Regions from separate parts of the Enterobacter hormaechei subsp. xiangfangensis genome, predicted to be linked through region 3. Evidence: riboswitches for the same ligand, from Rfam matches in the RefSeq annotation. Region 3 holds a riboswitch; each other region holds the start of a gene.

Region 1 (4,648 bases), 470 kb from region 3:
GCCGACACATTCTGCGGGTGCTCTACTACCGTCCGATGAAAAATCTGTTGCCCGGCACGGCGTTACGGCGTTCTGAAACCCACATGGCCCGACAAATCTTCAGCGGCCTGACGCGAATAAATGAGGAAAACGGGGAACTGGAGGCGGATATCGCGCACCACTGGCAACAGCTTTCCCCGCGCCACTGGCGCTTTTTCTTACGCCCCGGCATTCATTTCCACCATGGACGCGAGCTGGAGATGCGCGACGTTATCGATTCCTTAGAGCGAGCCCGCACGCTGCCGCTCTATTCGCATATCTCGCGGATCCACTCCCCAACGGCCTGGACGCTGGATATTGAGCTATCGCAGCCGGACAAATGGCTTCCGTGGCTTCTGGGCTACGTCCCCTCAATGATCCTGCCTGCCGAGTGGCGCTCCCTGAACAATTTTTCCAGCCAGCCGATTGGTACGGGCCCCTACTCCGTTACACGAAACAACAGTAATCAGCTGAAGATCCGCGCCTTTGATGATTACTTTGGCTACAGGGCGTTGATCGACGAAGTGAACGTCTGGGTGTTACCGGATCTCAACGAAGAGCTGAGCGCAGGCCTGACCCTGGAAGGGCCAACAGCCGGTGAAAAGGCGTTCGAAAGCCGCCTGGAGGAGGGCTGCTACTACCTGCTCTTTGATAGCCGCAGCCATCGCGGGGCAAACCACGACGTACGCAGGTGGATAAGCCATATTCTTGCCCCTGCTAACCTGATTTATCACGCAGAGGAGCAATACCAGACCTGGTGGTTCCCGGCCTATGGCCTGCTTCCGCGCTGGCACCATGCGCAGCCAGTGCGCAGTGAAAAACCTGCCGGACTGGAGACCATCACCCTCAGCTACTATCGCGATCACATTGAGCACAGGTTTATCGCAAGGATCATGAGCACGCTGCTGGCAGCCGAAGGCGTGACGCTGGCGATACAGGAAGTCGATTATGATGAATGGCATCGCGGAGACGTCATCAGCGATATCTGGCTCAACAGCGCAAACTTTACGCTGCCGCTTGATTTCTCGCTCTTTTCTCACCTGTACGAAGTGCCCCTGATTCAGCACTGTATCAACCGGGACTGGCAGCAGGACGCCGCACGGTGGCGGGCAGGAGAAATGGATCTGGCCGCCTGGTGTCAGGAATTACTGGCCGGGCAGACGATCGTACCGTTGATTCACCACTGGCTGCTGATCCAGGGCCAGCGCAGCATGCGCGGCCTGCGGATGAACACCCTGGGCTGGTTTGATTTTAAATCCGCCTGGTTTGCGCCGCCGGAGCCATAACGCTTTCGTAATATTCACCAAATCATTACAATAGCGCCGTTCTCAACGGGGTGCTGCATCACAGATGTGCGCTGAGATAATACCCGTCGAACCTGATCCGGATAACGCCGGCGAAGGGATTTGAGGCTGTCTCTCAAAATCCTTTGCCACTCAACCCTGAGGTGCAAAGTGTTAAAAAACGTTCTTCCTCTGCTGGCGCTGTTTGCGCTGCCTGTTTTTGCTAAGCCTGTTCTGACGGTCTACACCTACGACTCCTTCTCCGCCGACTGGGGCCCTGGCCCGGTGGTAAAAAAAGCCTTTGAAGCGGACTGCAACTGCGAGCTGAAATTCGTGGCGCTGGAAGATGGCGTCTCGCTGCTTAACCGGCTGCGCATGGAAGGCAAAAACAGCAAAGCCGACGTGGTGCTCGGGCTGGATAACAACCTGCTGGAAGCCGCCACCCAAACCAGACTGTTCGCCAAAAGCGGCGTGGCGGCAGATGCCGTTAACGTACCGGGCGGCTGGAAAAACGACACCTTCGTTCCCTTTGATTACGGTTACTTTGCGTTTGTCTACGATAAAAACAAGCTGAAGAATCCGCCCAAAAGCCTGAAAGAGCTGGTCGAAAGTGACCAGAAATGGCGCGTGATTTACGAAGATCCGCGTACCAGCACGCCGGGTCTGGGGCTGCTGCTGTGGATGCAAAAAGTTTACGGGGATAAAACGCCGGAAGCGTGGCAGAAGCTGGCCGCGAAAACCGTTACCGTCACCAAAGGCTGGAGCGAAGCCTATGGCCTGTTCCTGAAAGGCGAAAGCGACCTGGTGCTGAGCTACACTACCTCTCCGGCCTACCACATTATCGCCGAGAAGAAAGACAACTACGCCGCCGCGAACTTTGCTGAAGGGCATTATTTGCAGGTGGAAGTGGCCGCCCGCACCGCCGCGAGCAAACAGCCGGAGCTTGCCGAAAAATTCCTGGAATTTATGATCTCCCCGGCATTTCAGAACGCTATTCCGACCGGCAACTGGATGTACCCGGTCACTGACGTTGCGCTGCCGGCAGGCTTTGAGCAGCTAAACAAGCCGCAAACCTCACTGGAATTTACGCCGCAGCAGGTTGCCGCCCAGCGCGCCGCATGGATTAGTGAATGGCAACGCGCCGTCAGCCGCTGATCCCCGGCTGGTTAGTTCCCGGGCTGCTCGCCGCCGTACTGATGGTCGTCGTCAGCCTGGGTGCATTCCTTGCGCTGTGGTTTAACGCGCCAGAGAGCGATCTGCTCGCCCTCTGGCACGACAGCTATCTCTGGCACGTCATCCGCTTCTCCTTCTGGCAGGCGTTTCTCTCCGCGCTGCTGTCGGCGATCCCGGCCATTTTCCTTGCACGCGCCCTCTATCGCAGACGTTTCCCCGGCAGGCTTGCCCTGCTGCGGCTGTGCGCGATGACGCTGATCCTGCCCGTGCTGGTGGCGGTGTTCGGCATTCTGAGCGTCTACGGTCGGCAGGGCTGGCTGGCATCCCTCTTCAACCTGCTTGGTCTGGAATGGACCTTCTCCCCTTACGGCCTGAAAGGCATTCTGCTGGCGCATATTTTTTTCAATATGCCGATGGCGACGCGCCTCTTTTTACAGGCGCTGGAAAACATTCCCGGTGAGCAGCGTCAGATTGCCGCCCAGCTTGGCATGCGCGGCTGGTCGTTCTTCCGCTTTGTCGAATGGCCGTGGCTGCGACGCCAGATTGCTCCGGTTGCCGCGCTAATCTTTATGCTCTGCTTCGCCAGCTTCGCGACCGTACTTTCTCTCGGCGGCGGGCCGCAGGCCACCACCATTGAGCTGGCGATCTATCAGGCCTTAAGTTACGACTACGATCCGGGCCGCGCCGCGCTGCTGGCGATCGTGCAGATGGTCTGCTGCCTGGCGCTGGTGTTACTCAGCCAGCGGCTAAGTAAAGCGATCCCCACAGGTAGCAATAACCTGACAGGCTGGCGCGATCCGCAGGACAGCCTGCACAGCCGCGTCGCGGATTTTATGCTAATCGCATTGGCACTCCTGCTTCTGCTGCCCCCGCTGCTGGCCGTTATTGTTGATGGCCTGAATCGCAATGTGTTGTCGGTACTGCAACAGCCTGTCCTGTGGCAAGCAACGTGGACCTCATTGCGCATCGCGCTGGCTGCCGGGCTACTGTGCGTGATCCTGACCATGATGCTGCTCTGGAGCAGCCGCGAACTGCACGCGCGTCATGCCCGTAAAGCCGGACACGCGCTGGAACTGACGGGTATGCTGATCCTGGCGATGCCGGGCATTGTGCTGGCGACCGGATTCTTTTTACTGTTCAACAGCACCATCGGCCTGCCGGAAAGCGCCGACGGCATCGTCATTTTTACCAACGCACTGATGGCCATCCCTTACGCGCTCAAGGTGCTGGAAAACCCGATGCGCGACGTCAATAGCCGCTACAGTTTGCTGTGTCAGTCGCTGGGCATGCAGGGCTGGCAGCGTCTGAAGGTGGTCGAACTGCGCGCGCTAAAGCGTCCGCTGGCCCAGGCGCTGGCGTTTGCCTGCGTGCTGTCGATTGGCGATTTTGGCGTTGTGGCCCTCTTCGGCAACGAGGATTTCCGCACGCTGCCGTTCTGGCTTTATCAGCAAATTGGCTCCTATCGTAGCCAGGACGGCGCCGTCACGGCGCTACTCCTGTTGCTGCTGTGCTTTGCGTTATTTACCGTTATCGAAAAACTTCCGGGGCGTGATGTTAAAACTGACTGATGTAACCTGGCTTTATGAGCACCTGCCAATGCGTTTTACCCTCTCCGTTCGTCAGGGAGAGCGAATCGCAGTGCTTGGCCCCAGCGGGGCCGGAAAAAGTACCCTGCTCAATCTGATTGCCGGTTTTTTACAGCCTGCCAGCGGGTCGATCGTCATTGATAATGGCGAGTATACCTACGCTCCGCCGGCTAAGCGCCCGGTGTCGATGCTGTTCCAGGAAAACAATCTGTTCAATCATCTTACGGTGTGGCAGAACATCGCGCTGGGTATGGATCCGGGGTTGAAGCTCAATGTTGCGCAGCGTCAGACGCTGGAGGCGATCGCCGAACAAATGGGCCTGGCTGCGTTTATCAACAGACTACCGGGTGAGCTTTCCGGCGGCCAGCGCCAGCGCGTGGCGCTGGCGCGCTGCCTGGTGCGCAAGCAGCCGCTACTGCTGCTCGATGAACCCTTTTCGGCGCTCGACCCCGCTCTGCGTCAGGAAATGCTCTCGCTGGTTGAGGAGGTTTGCGAGCGCGAACAACTGACGATGCTGATGGTTTCGCATAGCATCGAAGATGCCGCACGCATCGCGCCGCGATCGGTGGTGATCGCGGAGGGACGTAT
Region 2 (4,648 bases), 1.9 Mb from region 3:
TGTTGTTATTAAGTAATTGAGAATAAAGGGATATCTGAGCGAGCGCACTGTAAGAGCGGAAGGTTGGACAATGTTTGACCAGAATGCAGGCCATCCGGTAGGGAGTGCCCCCAGATATTTGGCGAAAATACTCTCATCACCCGGGGCCTCAGATCGAGGGGCCTAGCAACAATATCCAAACTCCCGGATATTTTCCCACCCAACTGGAAGGAATCCGCCCCTATTTTCTGTTCGTGTATAGGTTAGGCTGAGGGAGGCTTGCCAATGTACACCCCCTGGATTTGGTGATCTGTTAAGTTATTGATTTTGATCGATTTTAGATCAATCATCCGTTGCCGGGATTACCCCCCACCCAGACGGATGGCACACAATGAATAACGATAAAGCAAACCACCCTAAACACTTCCAATACTTGGGCCGCATGGTCACTGTTTACCCTACATACATCATTATTGACGGTATCAAGATCAGCCGTTCCCGTCTTTCCTTTGCATTCCAATTGGAATTGGCAAAAGCACTTCGACTGCATGAAGAAAGCGTATGCAGAAAATAAATTTCATTTAAATCTTCACGACTGAATAATTTACTTAAGCCGCCTTATGGGCGGTTTTTTTTTGTGCCTGCCATTTATCTGTGGGTCACAACGTGAGACACAAACTGGGACACAGAGGATTTTTTAGGGTTGAGTCTTTGGCTTCCCGCTGGCATGATCCAGAACAGGGATTAACGGGACGTTAATCGCAAGCTTTTGATTTTGTTTTATTTGACTCGGGGTGCCCTTCTTTGTGAAGGCTGAGAAATACCCGTATTACCTGATCTGGATAATGCCAGCGTAGGGAAGTCAGATGCCTACCCGGTCATCGCTTCTTCACGCACGGCAGGAGCGAAACCATGCAGCCTGACCTGCTCGACTCACACGTTTTACATCAATTCCGAACCCGTTCCCCGCTCACGCACTGTATGACCAACGATGTCGTGCAGACCTTCACCGCCAACGTGCTGCTCGCGCTGGGCGCTTCCCCGGCAATGGTGATCGAAGCCGAGGAAGCGGAACAGTTTGCCGCGCTTGCCGATGCTCTGCTCATCAACGTGGGTACACTCACCGCACCGCGCGCCCAGTCGATGCGTCGGGCTATTGAGAGCGCTGTAGCCGCGGGCACACCCTGGGTTCTGGATCCGGTTGCGGTTGGCGCGCTGGCGTTCCGCACCCGTTTTTGCCAGCAAATATTATCCCTTAAACCTGCGGCCATTCGTGGAAACGCCTCCGAAATCCTCGCCCTTGCCGGAATGAGTGCGGGCGGGCGCGGGGTTGATTCCACCGATACGGCAGCGAGCGCGTTGACCGCTGCGCAGACGCTCGCCCGTCAGACCCATGCCGTTGTGGTCGTCACAGGAGAAGTGGATCACATCACTGATGGTCAGCGAACCCGTACGGTCGCGGGCGGCGACCTGCTGATGACCCGCGTGGTAGGAACTGGCTGTGCGCTCTCGGCGGTCGTCGCCGCCTGCTGCTCGCTGCCTGGCGACAGGCTTGATAACGCGACGGCTGCCTGCGGCTTTATGAAGCGCGCAGGGTCAGTTGCCCTGACTCAAAGCCGGGGGCCCGGCAGCTTTTCCTCCGCGTTTCTGGACGCGCTTTACGCGCTGGAGGAACAGGTATGACACGCATAAATGCCCTGACTATTGCGGGAACCGATCCCAGCGGCGGAGCGGGGATCCAGGCAGACCTGAAAACCTTCTCTGCGCTCGGCGCTTATGGATGCTCGGTTATCACCGCGCTGGTGGCGCAAAACACGCGCGGTGTACAGTCGGTGTATCGCATTGAGCCGGATTTTGTCGCCGCACAGCTGGATTCGGTATTCAGCGATGTACGTATCGACACCACCAAAATTGGCATGCTCGCAGAGGCGGACATTGTTGAAGCGGTCGCGGAACGTCTCAAACGTTATCAGATAAAAAACGTGGTGCTCGATACCGTGATGCTGGCCAAAAGCGGCGATCCGCTGCTCTCCGCCTCGGCCGTCGACACCCTGCGTAAAAAGCTGCTGCCGCAGGTGGCGCTGATCACGCCAAACCTGCCTGAGGCCGCCGCGCTGCTGGATGCGCCACACGCGCAAAACGAACGTGAAATGAAAGAGCAGGGCAATGCGCTGCTGGCGATGGGGTGTCGCGCGGTACTGATGAAAGGCGGTCATCTCGATGATGCAGAAAGCCCGGACTGGCTCTTCACCCACGATGGCGCGCAACGTTTCACCGCCCCGCGCGTACGGACCAAAAACACCCACGGCACGGGCTGTACGCTCTCGGCGGCGCTGGCGGCGCTGCGTCCCCGAAACGCGAACTGGGCGGATACGGTACAGGAGGCGAAGATCTGGCTCTCGGACGCGCTGGCAAAAGCCGATTCTCTGGAAGTGGGTCACGGTATTGGGCCGGTTCACCATTTTCATGCATGGTGGTAAGCCGTATACTGGCATAAAACCTTATGCCAGAGAAAAACAGAGATGGAACAAGCGCATACCCGGTTAATTGCTCAACTCAAGGAACGAATTGCCGCACCGGACAACACGCCGCTGTATCTGAAATTTGCCGAAACGGTTAAAAACGCGGTACGCAGCGGCGTGCTCGCGCACGGTAATATTTTGCCTGGCGAGCGCGATCTGAGCCAGCTTGCCGGTGTGTCGCGCATTACGGTGCGTAAAGCGATGCAGGCGCTGGAAGAGGCTGGCGTCGTCACCCGCGCGCGTGGATACGGGACGCAAATCAACAATATCTTTGAATATTCGCTAAAAGAGGCGCGCGGGTTTTCTCAGCAGGTGGTGCTGCGGGGCAAAACGCCCAACACGCTGTGGGTTAATAAACGCGTCGTGAAATGTCCGGAGGAGATCGCCCGCCACCTTTCCCTTGCGCCAGACAGTGATGTATTTCTGCTTAAGCGCATCCGCTATGTGGATGACGATGCAGTATCGATAGAGGAGTCCTGGGTACCAGTAGGATTAATTCCCAACCCGGACGACATTGGCGTCTCGCTTTATGATTACTTCCGCAGCCAGAATATCTTTCCGCAGCGCACCCGGTCCCGCGTCAGCGCCCGGATGCCGGACAGCGAGTTTCAGGCGCATATCAAGATGGACGATAAGATACCGGTGCTGGTGATCAAGCAAGTCGCGCTCGATCAACAGCACCGGCCAATTGAGTACAGCATCAGCTACTGCCGCAGCGACCTATACGTCTTTGTGTGCGAGGAGTAGGGCCTCGCGCGTGGGGGCGCAGTCGCCACCGCGATGGCTGACTACCCAGGCGGCTACGGCATTGCCAAGCTGCACCGCCTCTGGCAGTGACCATCCCGCGGCCAGACCGGCAAGGGTACCTCCCGCATGGCTGTCACCCGCGCCGATGGTATCGACCACGGTAGCAGGAAACGCCGGAACGTGTCCGGAAGCGTCACCGTCATACCAGACCGCCCCGTCTTTATCATGGCGTACGATCAGCGCAGCGCCAAACCTCTGCTGCCACCGTGTGCCGAGCTCTTCCACGCTTACGCCAAGCCATTCTGCGGCAAGTTCCGCCTCCTGACGATTAAGCGAGACAATCGGTTTGCAGGCCATAATCCTTGCCATCAGCGGGTCGGGAATATCCGCGATGCGCGGACCGAAATCGATAAAGAGCGTCGCATCCTGAAGACTTTCCAGCCAGGCCGTCAGCAGCTCACCGCTGGGGGACGCCAGCTGGTAGCCGGACAAAGAGATCAGGCTCCCTGCCGGCACGCTTAACCCGTCCAGCCAGCGCTGCTGCCACTGATTCTCCACGCCGCTGAACGACATAAAGGTCCGTTCACCGTCAGGCTCCACCAGCGCCAGGCACCAGCCGTTATCACCCGTTTCCGCTTCCACGGCGCTGTGCAGATCCTGCTTCGCCATGGCGTTACGGATAATATCGGCCCACACGCCGTGGCCGACAGGAAGCGCGTTTTGCGCAGCAATGCCGAGCCGCTTTAGAGCGATGGCGATATTCAGCGCGCAGCCGCCAATATTCACTCCCTGTTGCTTCAGTTCGATATCACACCCGCGCCAGGGCAGGGCGTAGGCGTCGGCAATCACGTCGATGACCGCCGCGCCGAGCACCGTTACGGGACGCGTGGCGTGAAGGGTTTCGAGACGGCGGGCAAAAGCACTCATACGCCCTCCCTGTGCTCCCGGAAGTGCAGCAGTTTTTCACAGTAGTGGCCGAAATCGAGCCGGTTTACGGCATCAAGTTCGTTTTTGAGTGCCGGATCAATGGCCTGTACACCGTGCAGCGCACCGCAGATGGCCGTTGCCATCGCGCCGATAGTGTCAGTATCACCGCCCAGGTTGGCGCATAACACCGCGCAGCGGTTCGGATCGGTGCCCGCGAGTTCGACCATCGCAATCGCCGCCGGAACGGACTCAAGGGTGCTCGTGCCCGCGCCAATAAGCTGATAGATCTGCTCGCTGGCGGACTCGGTACCGTTGGCTTCGCGCACGGTTTTCAGGGCCAGCTCAATACGAGCGGAAAGCGATGCGCTGAAGGTGGTCGTGTTCGCCTCCTGCGCCGCACGGGCAATACCCGGCAGGGCATCGGCGATGTGATGCCAGCGCTCGCCGTCGATAGCGCGTGAAACCGCCCAGGC
Region 3 (4,648 bases):
AATTTTGGTCCGCACATGGAGCAGAAGTGCGCGACTTTGCCCGATTCCTGCGGCAGGGTTTCGTCGTGGTAGGCGCGGGCGGTGAACGGATCGAGGGCCAGGTTAAACTGGTCTTCCCAGCGGAATTCAAAGCGCGCTTTGGACATGGCGTTGTCGCGAATTTGCGCGCCCGGATGGCCTTTCGCCAGATCCGCCGCGTGGGCGGCAATCTTGTAGGTAATCAGTCCCTGCTTCACGTCCTCTTTGTTTGGCAGGCCGAGGTGCTCTTTCGGTGTCACGTAGCAGAGCATGGCGCAGCCGAACCAGCCGATCATCGCCGCCCCAATGCCTGACGTGAAGTGGTCATAGCCCGGCGCGATGTCAGTTGTCAGTGGCCCCAGCGTGTAGAACGGTGCTTCGTGGCAGTGCTCCAGCTCTTCGGTCATGTTGCGACGGATCATCTGCATCGGCACATGGCCCGGGCCTTCAATCATCACCTGCACGTCGTACTCCCAGGCGATTTTGGTCAGCTCGCCCAGCGTGTGCAGCTCGGCAAACTGCGCCTCGTCGTTAGCATCGCGGATGGAGCCAGGACGCAGGCCGTCGCCCAGCGACAGGGAGACGTCGTACGCGGCGCAAATTTCGCAGATTTCGCGGAAGTGTTCGTAGAGGAAGTTTTCCTGATGATGGGAAAGGCACCATTTCGCCATAATCGAACCGCCGCGTGAGACGATACCGGTCAGACGTTTCGCCGTCATCGGCACGTAGCGCAGCAGCACGCCCGCGTGGATGGTGAAGTAGTCCACGCCCTGTTCCGCCTGCTCCAGCAGCGTGTCGCGGAACGCTTCCCAGGTGAGGTTTTCGGCGATGCCGTTGACCTTCTCCAGCGCCTGATAAATCGGGACGGTGCCAATCGGCACCGGGCTGTTACGCAGGATCCATTCGCGGGTTTCGTGAATATAGCGGCCGGTGGAAAGGTCCATCACCGTATCCGCGCCCCAGCGCGTCGACCAGACCAGCTTTTCCACCTCTTCTTCGATGGATGACGTCACCGCTGAGTTGCCGATGTTGGCGTTGACCTTCACCAGGAAGTTGCGGCCGATAATCATCGGCTCGGATTCCGGGTGGTTGATGTTGGCGGGGATAATGGCGCGCCCGGCGGCCACTTCATCACGCACAAATTCCGGCGTGATGTTCTCCGGCAGGCGAGCGCCAAACCCTTCACCCGGATGCTGGTGGCGCAGCACTTCGCTGCGGATGCGCTCGCGGCCCATGTTTTCGCGGATGGCGATGAACTCCATCTCCGGCGTGACGATACCCTGGCGCGCGTAGTGCAGCTGGGTTACGCATTTGCCCGCTTTAGCGCGTTTCGGCGTCAGCAGGCCGGTAAAGCGCAGCGCGTCCAGACCGTCGTCGGCCAGGCGTTCTTTGGTGTACGCAGAGCTGCGCACGCTCAGTTCTTCGCAGTCGTTACGCGCCTCTATCCACGGCTGGCGCAGCTTTGCCAGACCCTGCTGGACGTTGATAGCAACATCAGGATCGCCGTACGGGCCCGAGGTGTCATACACCGGCACGGCTTCGTTGTCTTCAAACTGCGGGTTGTCTTTGCTGCCGCCGATAAGCGTCGGGCTGAGCTGGATTTCGCGCATCGGGACGCGGATATCAGCCTGTGAGCCGGAAATGTAGATGCGTTTCGAGTTCGGGAAAGCGGTGCCTTCCAGGGTGTCGATGAAGCGTTGTGCGTGTTCGCGCTGTTCGCGGCGGGTCAGTTTTGCAGTAGACATAGCTCATTCCAAAAGTGAAGGACATGGCTTGTCAGACGACGGATGAAGCAAGAGAAGATCGCCTCAGGGGCGATACAACAGCAGTGTGACTCTTGTTCCCTTCGCAGGTATTAACCTGATCAGGTTCCGCGGATCCCGAATTAACGGTCTCAGCCCGTGCTTTCACACTGGGCACTCCGACAAGAAAAATCCCCCTCCGCAGAGGGGCGAATGGTTGTAAATTACTCGTTAACGATTAAGAACTCAAGCAGGGCGCGCAACGTTATCGCTGGTGCTGATATTCAGGTTGTTGTCCAGCACGAGGGCGATGAGCTTGTCTTCCAGCGTGAATCGCTCTTCCAGCGCTTCGCCAAGGTCGGAAAGCGCCTGCTGAAACTCAAGATAGTTATCGTGATCGATAGCGTTCTCCAGCGCGGAATCGTAGTAGTCCATGATCCGCTGGGTGTTGGCTTCCAGCAGCGGACAGAGTTTACTGGCCGCTAAATACGGCGTTGTCCCTTCCATTTCGCGGATAATGCGTTCATAAAGGTTGAAATGGCCGTCGGAGAGGTAGTCGACAAGGCTCTGACAAAAATCATCCAGCGCTTTTTCGTTCAGCCGCATAAAGGATTCTTTGCCAGGCTTAAGACCGACCAGATTGTAATACGCCACAAGGAGATGCTTGCGCACATGTAGCCAGCGATCCACCAGGGTGTTACTTCCTCCAACGCGCTCAGTCAGGCTTTCCAGCTGGTTTAACATGGTCGACTCCATAAGGTTTAGAATGGGATCTGCTTATCCAAAATGTAACCACAATGCTAACAACATGTCAGTGAAGCGAAGGTAGTGCAATAGATATGGATCGTATTATTGAAAAATCAGATCTGGGTTGGTGGATCGTCAGTCACGAGCAAAAGTTGTGGCTGCCCGGTGGGGAGATACCCTACGGTGCGGCAGAAATCTTCGATCTCGTCGGCCAACCTGCGCTGCGGATCGGCGAGTGGCAGGGCGATCCGGTATGGTTGATCCTACAGGCTCGTCGTCAGGATATGGGATCCGTTCGTCAGGTGTTGGATCGGGATGTCGGCCTGTTCCAGCTGGCGGGGCGCGGCGTGCAGCTGGCGGAGTTTTACCGCTCGCACAAATACTGCGGCTACTGCGGCCACACCATGCACCCGAGCAAAACCGAGTGGGCAATGCTTTGCGGCCACTGCCGTGAACGCTACTATCCGCAAATCGCACCGTGCATCATTGTCGCCATCCGCCGTGATGATTCCATCCTGCTGGCGCAGCATACCCGTCATCGCAACGGCATTCATACTGTCCTCGCCGGGTTCGTGGAAGTCGGCGAAACGCTGGAACAGGCGGTGGCGCGCGAGGTGATGGAGGAGAGCGGCATTAAGGTGAAAAACCTGCGCTATGTGACGTCGCAGCCGTGGCCGTTCCCGATGTCCCTGATGACCGCGTTTATGGCGGAATACGACAGCGGCGAGATTGTTATCGATAAGAAAGAGCTGCTGGAGGCGAACTGGTATCGCTACGACGATTTACCGCTGCTGCCCCCGCCGGGAACGGTGGCGCGTCGCCTGATAGAAGATACCGTGGCAATGTGTCGGGCCGAGTATGAGTAGTGTTACACTGACGGACTGACGCAATAAGGAACTGCAAAATGACCGAACTGAAGAACGATCGTTATCTGCGTGCGCTGCTGCGCCAGCCCGTTGATGTCACCCCGGTGTGGATGATGCGCCAGGCGGGACGCTATCTGCCAGAGTACAAAGCCACGCGTGCGCAGGCGGGCGATTTTATGTCGCTGTGCAAAAACGCCGAGCTGGCCTGTGAGGTGACGCTCCAGCCGCTGCGCCGCTTCCCGCTCGATGCCGCCATTCTTTTTTCGGACATTCTCACCATTCCGGATGCGATGGGCCTTGGGCTCTATTTCGAAACCGGCGAGGGCCCGCGCTTTACCTCTCCGATCAAAAGCAAAGCCGACGTTGATAAGTTGCCGATCCCCGATCCGGAAGGCGAGCTGAGCTATGTGATGAACGCCGTGCGCACCATTCGCCGCGAGCTCAAAGGCGATGTGCCGCTGATTGGCTTCTCCGGTAGTCCGTGGACGCTGGCCACCTACATGGTGGAAGGCGGCAGCAGCAAAGCCTTTACCGTCATCAAAAAGATGATGTACGCCGAGCCGCTGGCCCTGCATGCGCTGCTCGACAAGCTCGCGAAGAGCGTCACGCTCTACCTCAACGCGCAGATTAAAGCAGGTGCGCAGTCGGTGATGATTTTCGACACCTGGGGCGGCGTGCTGACCGGACGTGATTATCAGCAGTTCTCCCTGTACTACATGCACAAAATTGTCGATGGCCTGCTGCGTGAAAACGAAGGCCGTCGCGTGCCGGTGACGCTGTTTACCAAAGGCGGCGGCCAGTGGCTGGAAGCGATGGCGGCCACCGGCTGCGACGCGCTGGGCCTCGACTGGACCACCGATATTGCCGATGCGCGCCGTCGCGTGGGGGACAAAGTGGCGCTTCAGGGCAACATGGACCCGTCCATGCTCTATGCACAGCCTGCCCGTATCGAAGAGGAAGTGTCGACTATACTGTCTGGTTTCGGCCAGGGTGAAGGCCACGTCTTTAACCTCGGCCACGGCATTCATCAGGATGTGCCGCCTGAACACGCAGGCGTATTTGTGGAGGCGGTGCATCGGCTTTCTGCCCAGTATCATAAGTAAGGAGTGGTTATGGATCTCGCGTCGCTACGCGCTCAGCAAATCGAACTGGCTTCATCGGTGATCCGTGAGGATCGTCTGGATACGGACCCTCCGCGGTACATTGGCGGGGCGGACGTCGGGTTTGAGCAGGGCGGTGAAGTGACGCGAGCGGCGATGGTGGTGCTGAAATACC

The links. A riboswitch is a leader RNA that binds a small molecule or an ion and turns the genes downstream of it on or off. The one in region 3 is predicted to bind thiamine pyrophosphate.
Region 1: another riboswitch for thiamine pyrophosphate. It lies ahead of thiB (thiamine ABC transporter substrate binding subunit); the one in region 3 lies ahead of thiC (phosphomethylpyrimidine synthase ThiC).
Region 2: another riboswitch for thiamine pyrophosphate. It lies ahead of thiM (hydroxyethylthiazole kinase); the one in region 3 lies ahead of thiC (phosphomethylpyrimidine synthase ThiC).

Annotation. Positions count from the first base shown of each region.
Region 1 covers NZ_CP017183.1:733,755-738,402, reverse strand. The annotation lists gene sgrR (HTH-type transcriptional regulator SgrR) at 1-1,304, shown strand, start outside; TPP riboswitch at 1,341-1,441, shown strand; gene thiB (thiamine ABC transporter substrate binding subunit) at 1,473-2,456, shown strand; gene thiP (thiamine/thiamine pyrophosphate ABC transporter permease ThiP) at 2,432-4,042, shown strand; gene thiQ (thiamine ABC transporter ATP-binding protein ThiQ) at 4,026-4,648, shown strand, end outside.
Region 2 covers NZ_CP017183.1:3,020,660-3,025,307, reverse strand. The annotation lists TPP riboswitch at 760-856, shown strand; gene thiM (hydroxyethylthiazole kinase) at 892-1,662, shown strand; gene thiD (bifunctional hydroxymethylpyrimidine kinase/phosphomethylpyrimidine kinase) at 1,659-2,459, shown strand; gene BFV63_RS14475 (GntR family transcriptional regulator) at 2,502-3,248, shown strand; gene BFV63_RS14470 (PfkB family carbohydrate kinase) at 3,222-4,175, opposite strand; gene BFV63_RS14465 (ADP-ribosylglycohydrolase family protein) at 4,172-4,648, opposite strand, start outside.
Region 3 covers NZ_CP017183.1:264,224-268,871, forward strand. The annotation lists gene thiC (phosphomethylpyrimidine synthase ThiC) at 1-1,763, opposite strand, end outside; TPP riboswitch at 1,843-1,952, opposite strand; gene BFV63_RS01305 (Rsd/AlgQ family anti-sigma factor) at 2,007-2,504, opposite strand; gene nudC (NAD(+) diphosphatase) at 2,600-3,373, shown strand; gene hemE (uroporphyrinogen decarboxylase) at 3,412-4,476, shown strand; gene nfi (deoxyribonuclease V) at 4,486-4,648, shown strand, end outside.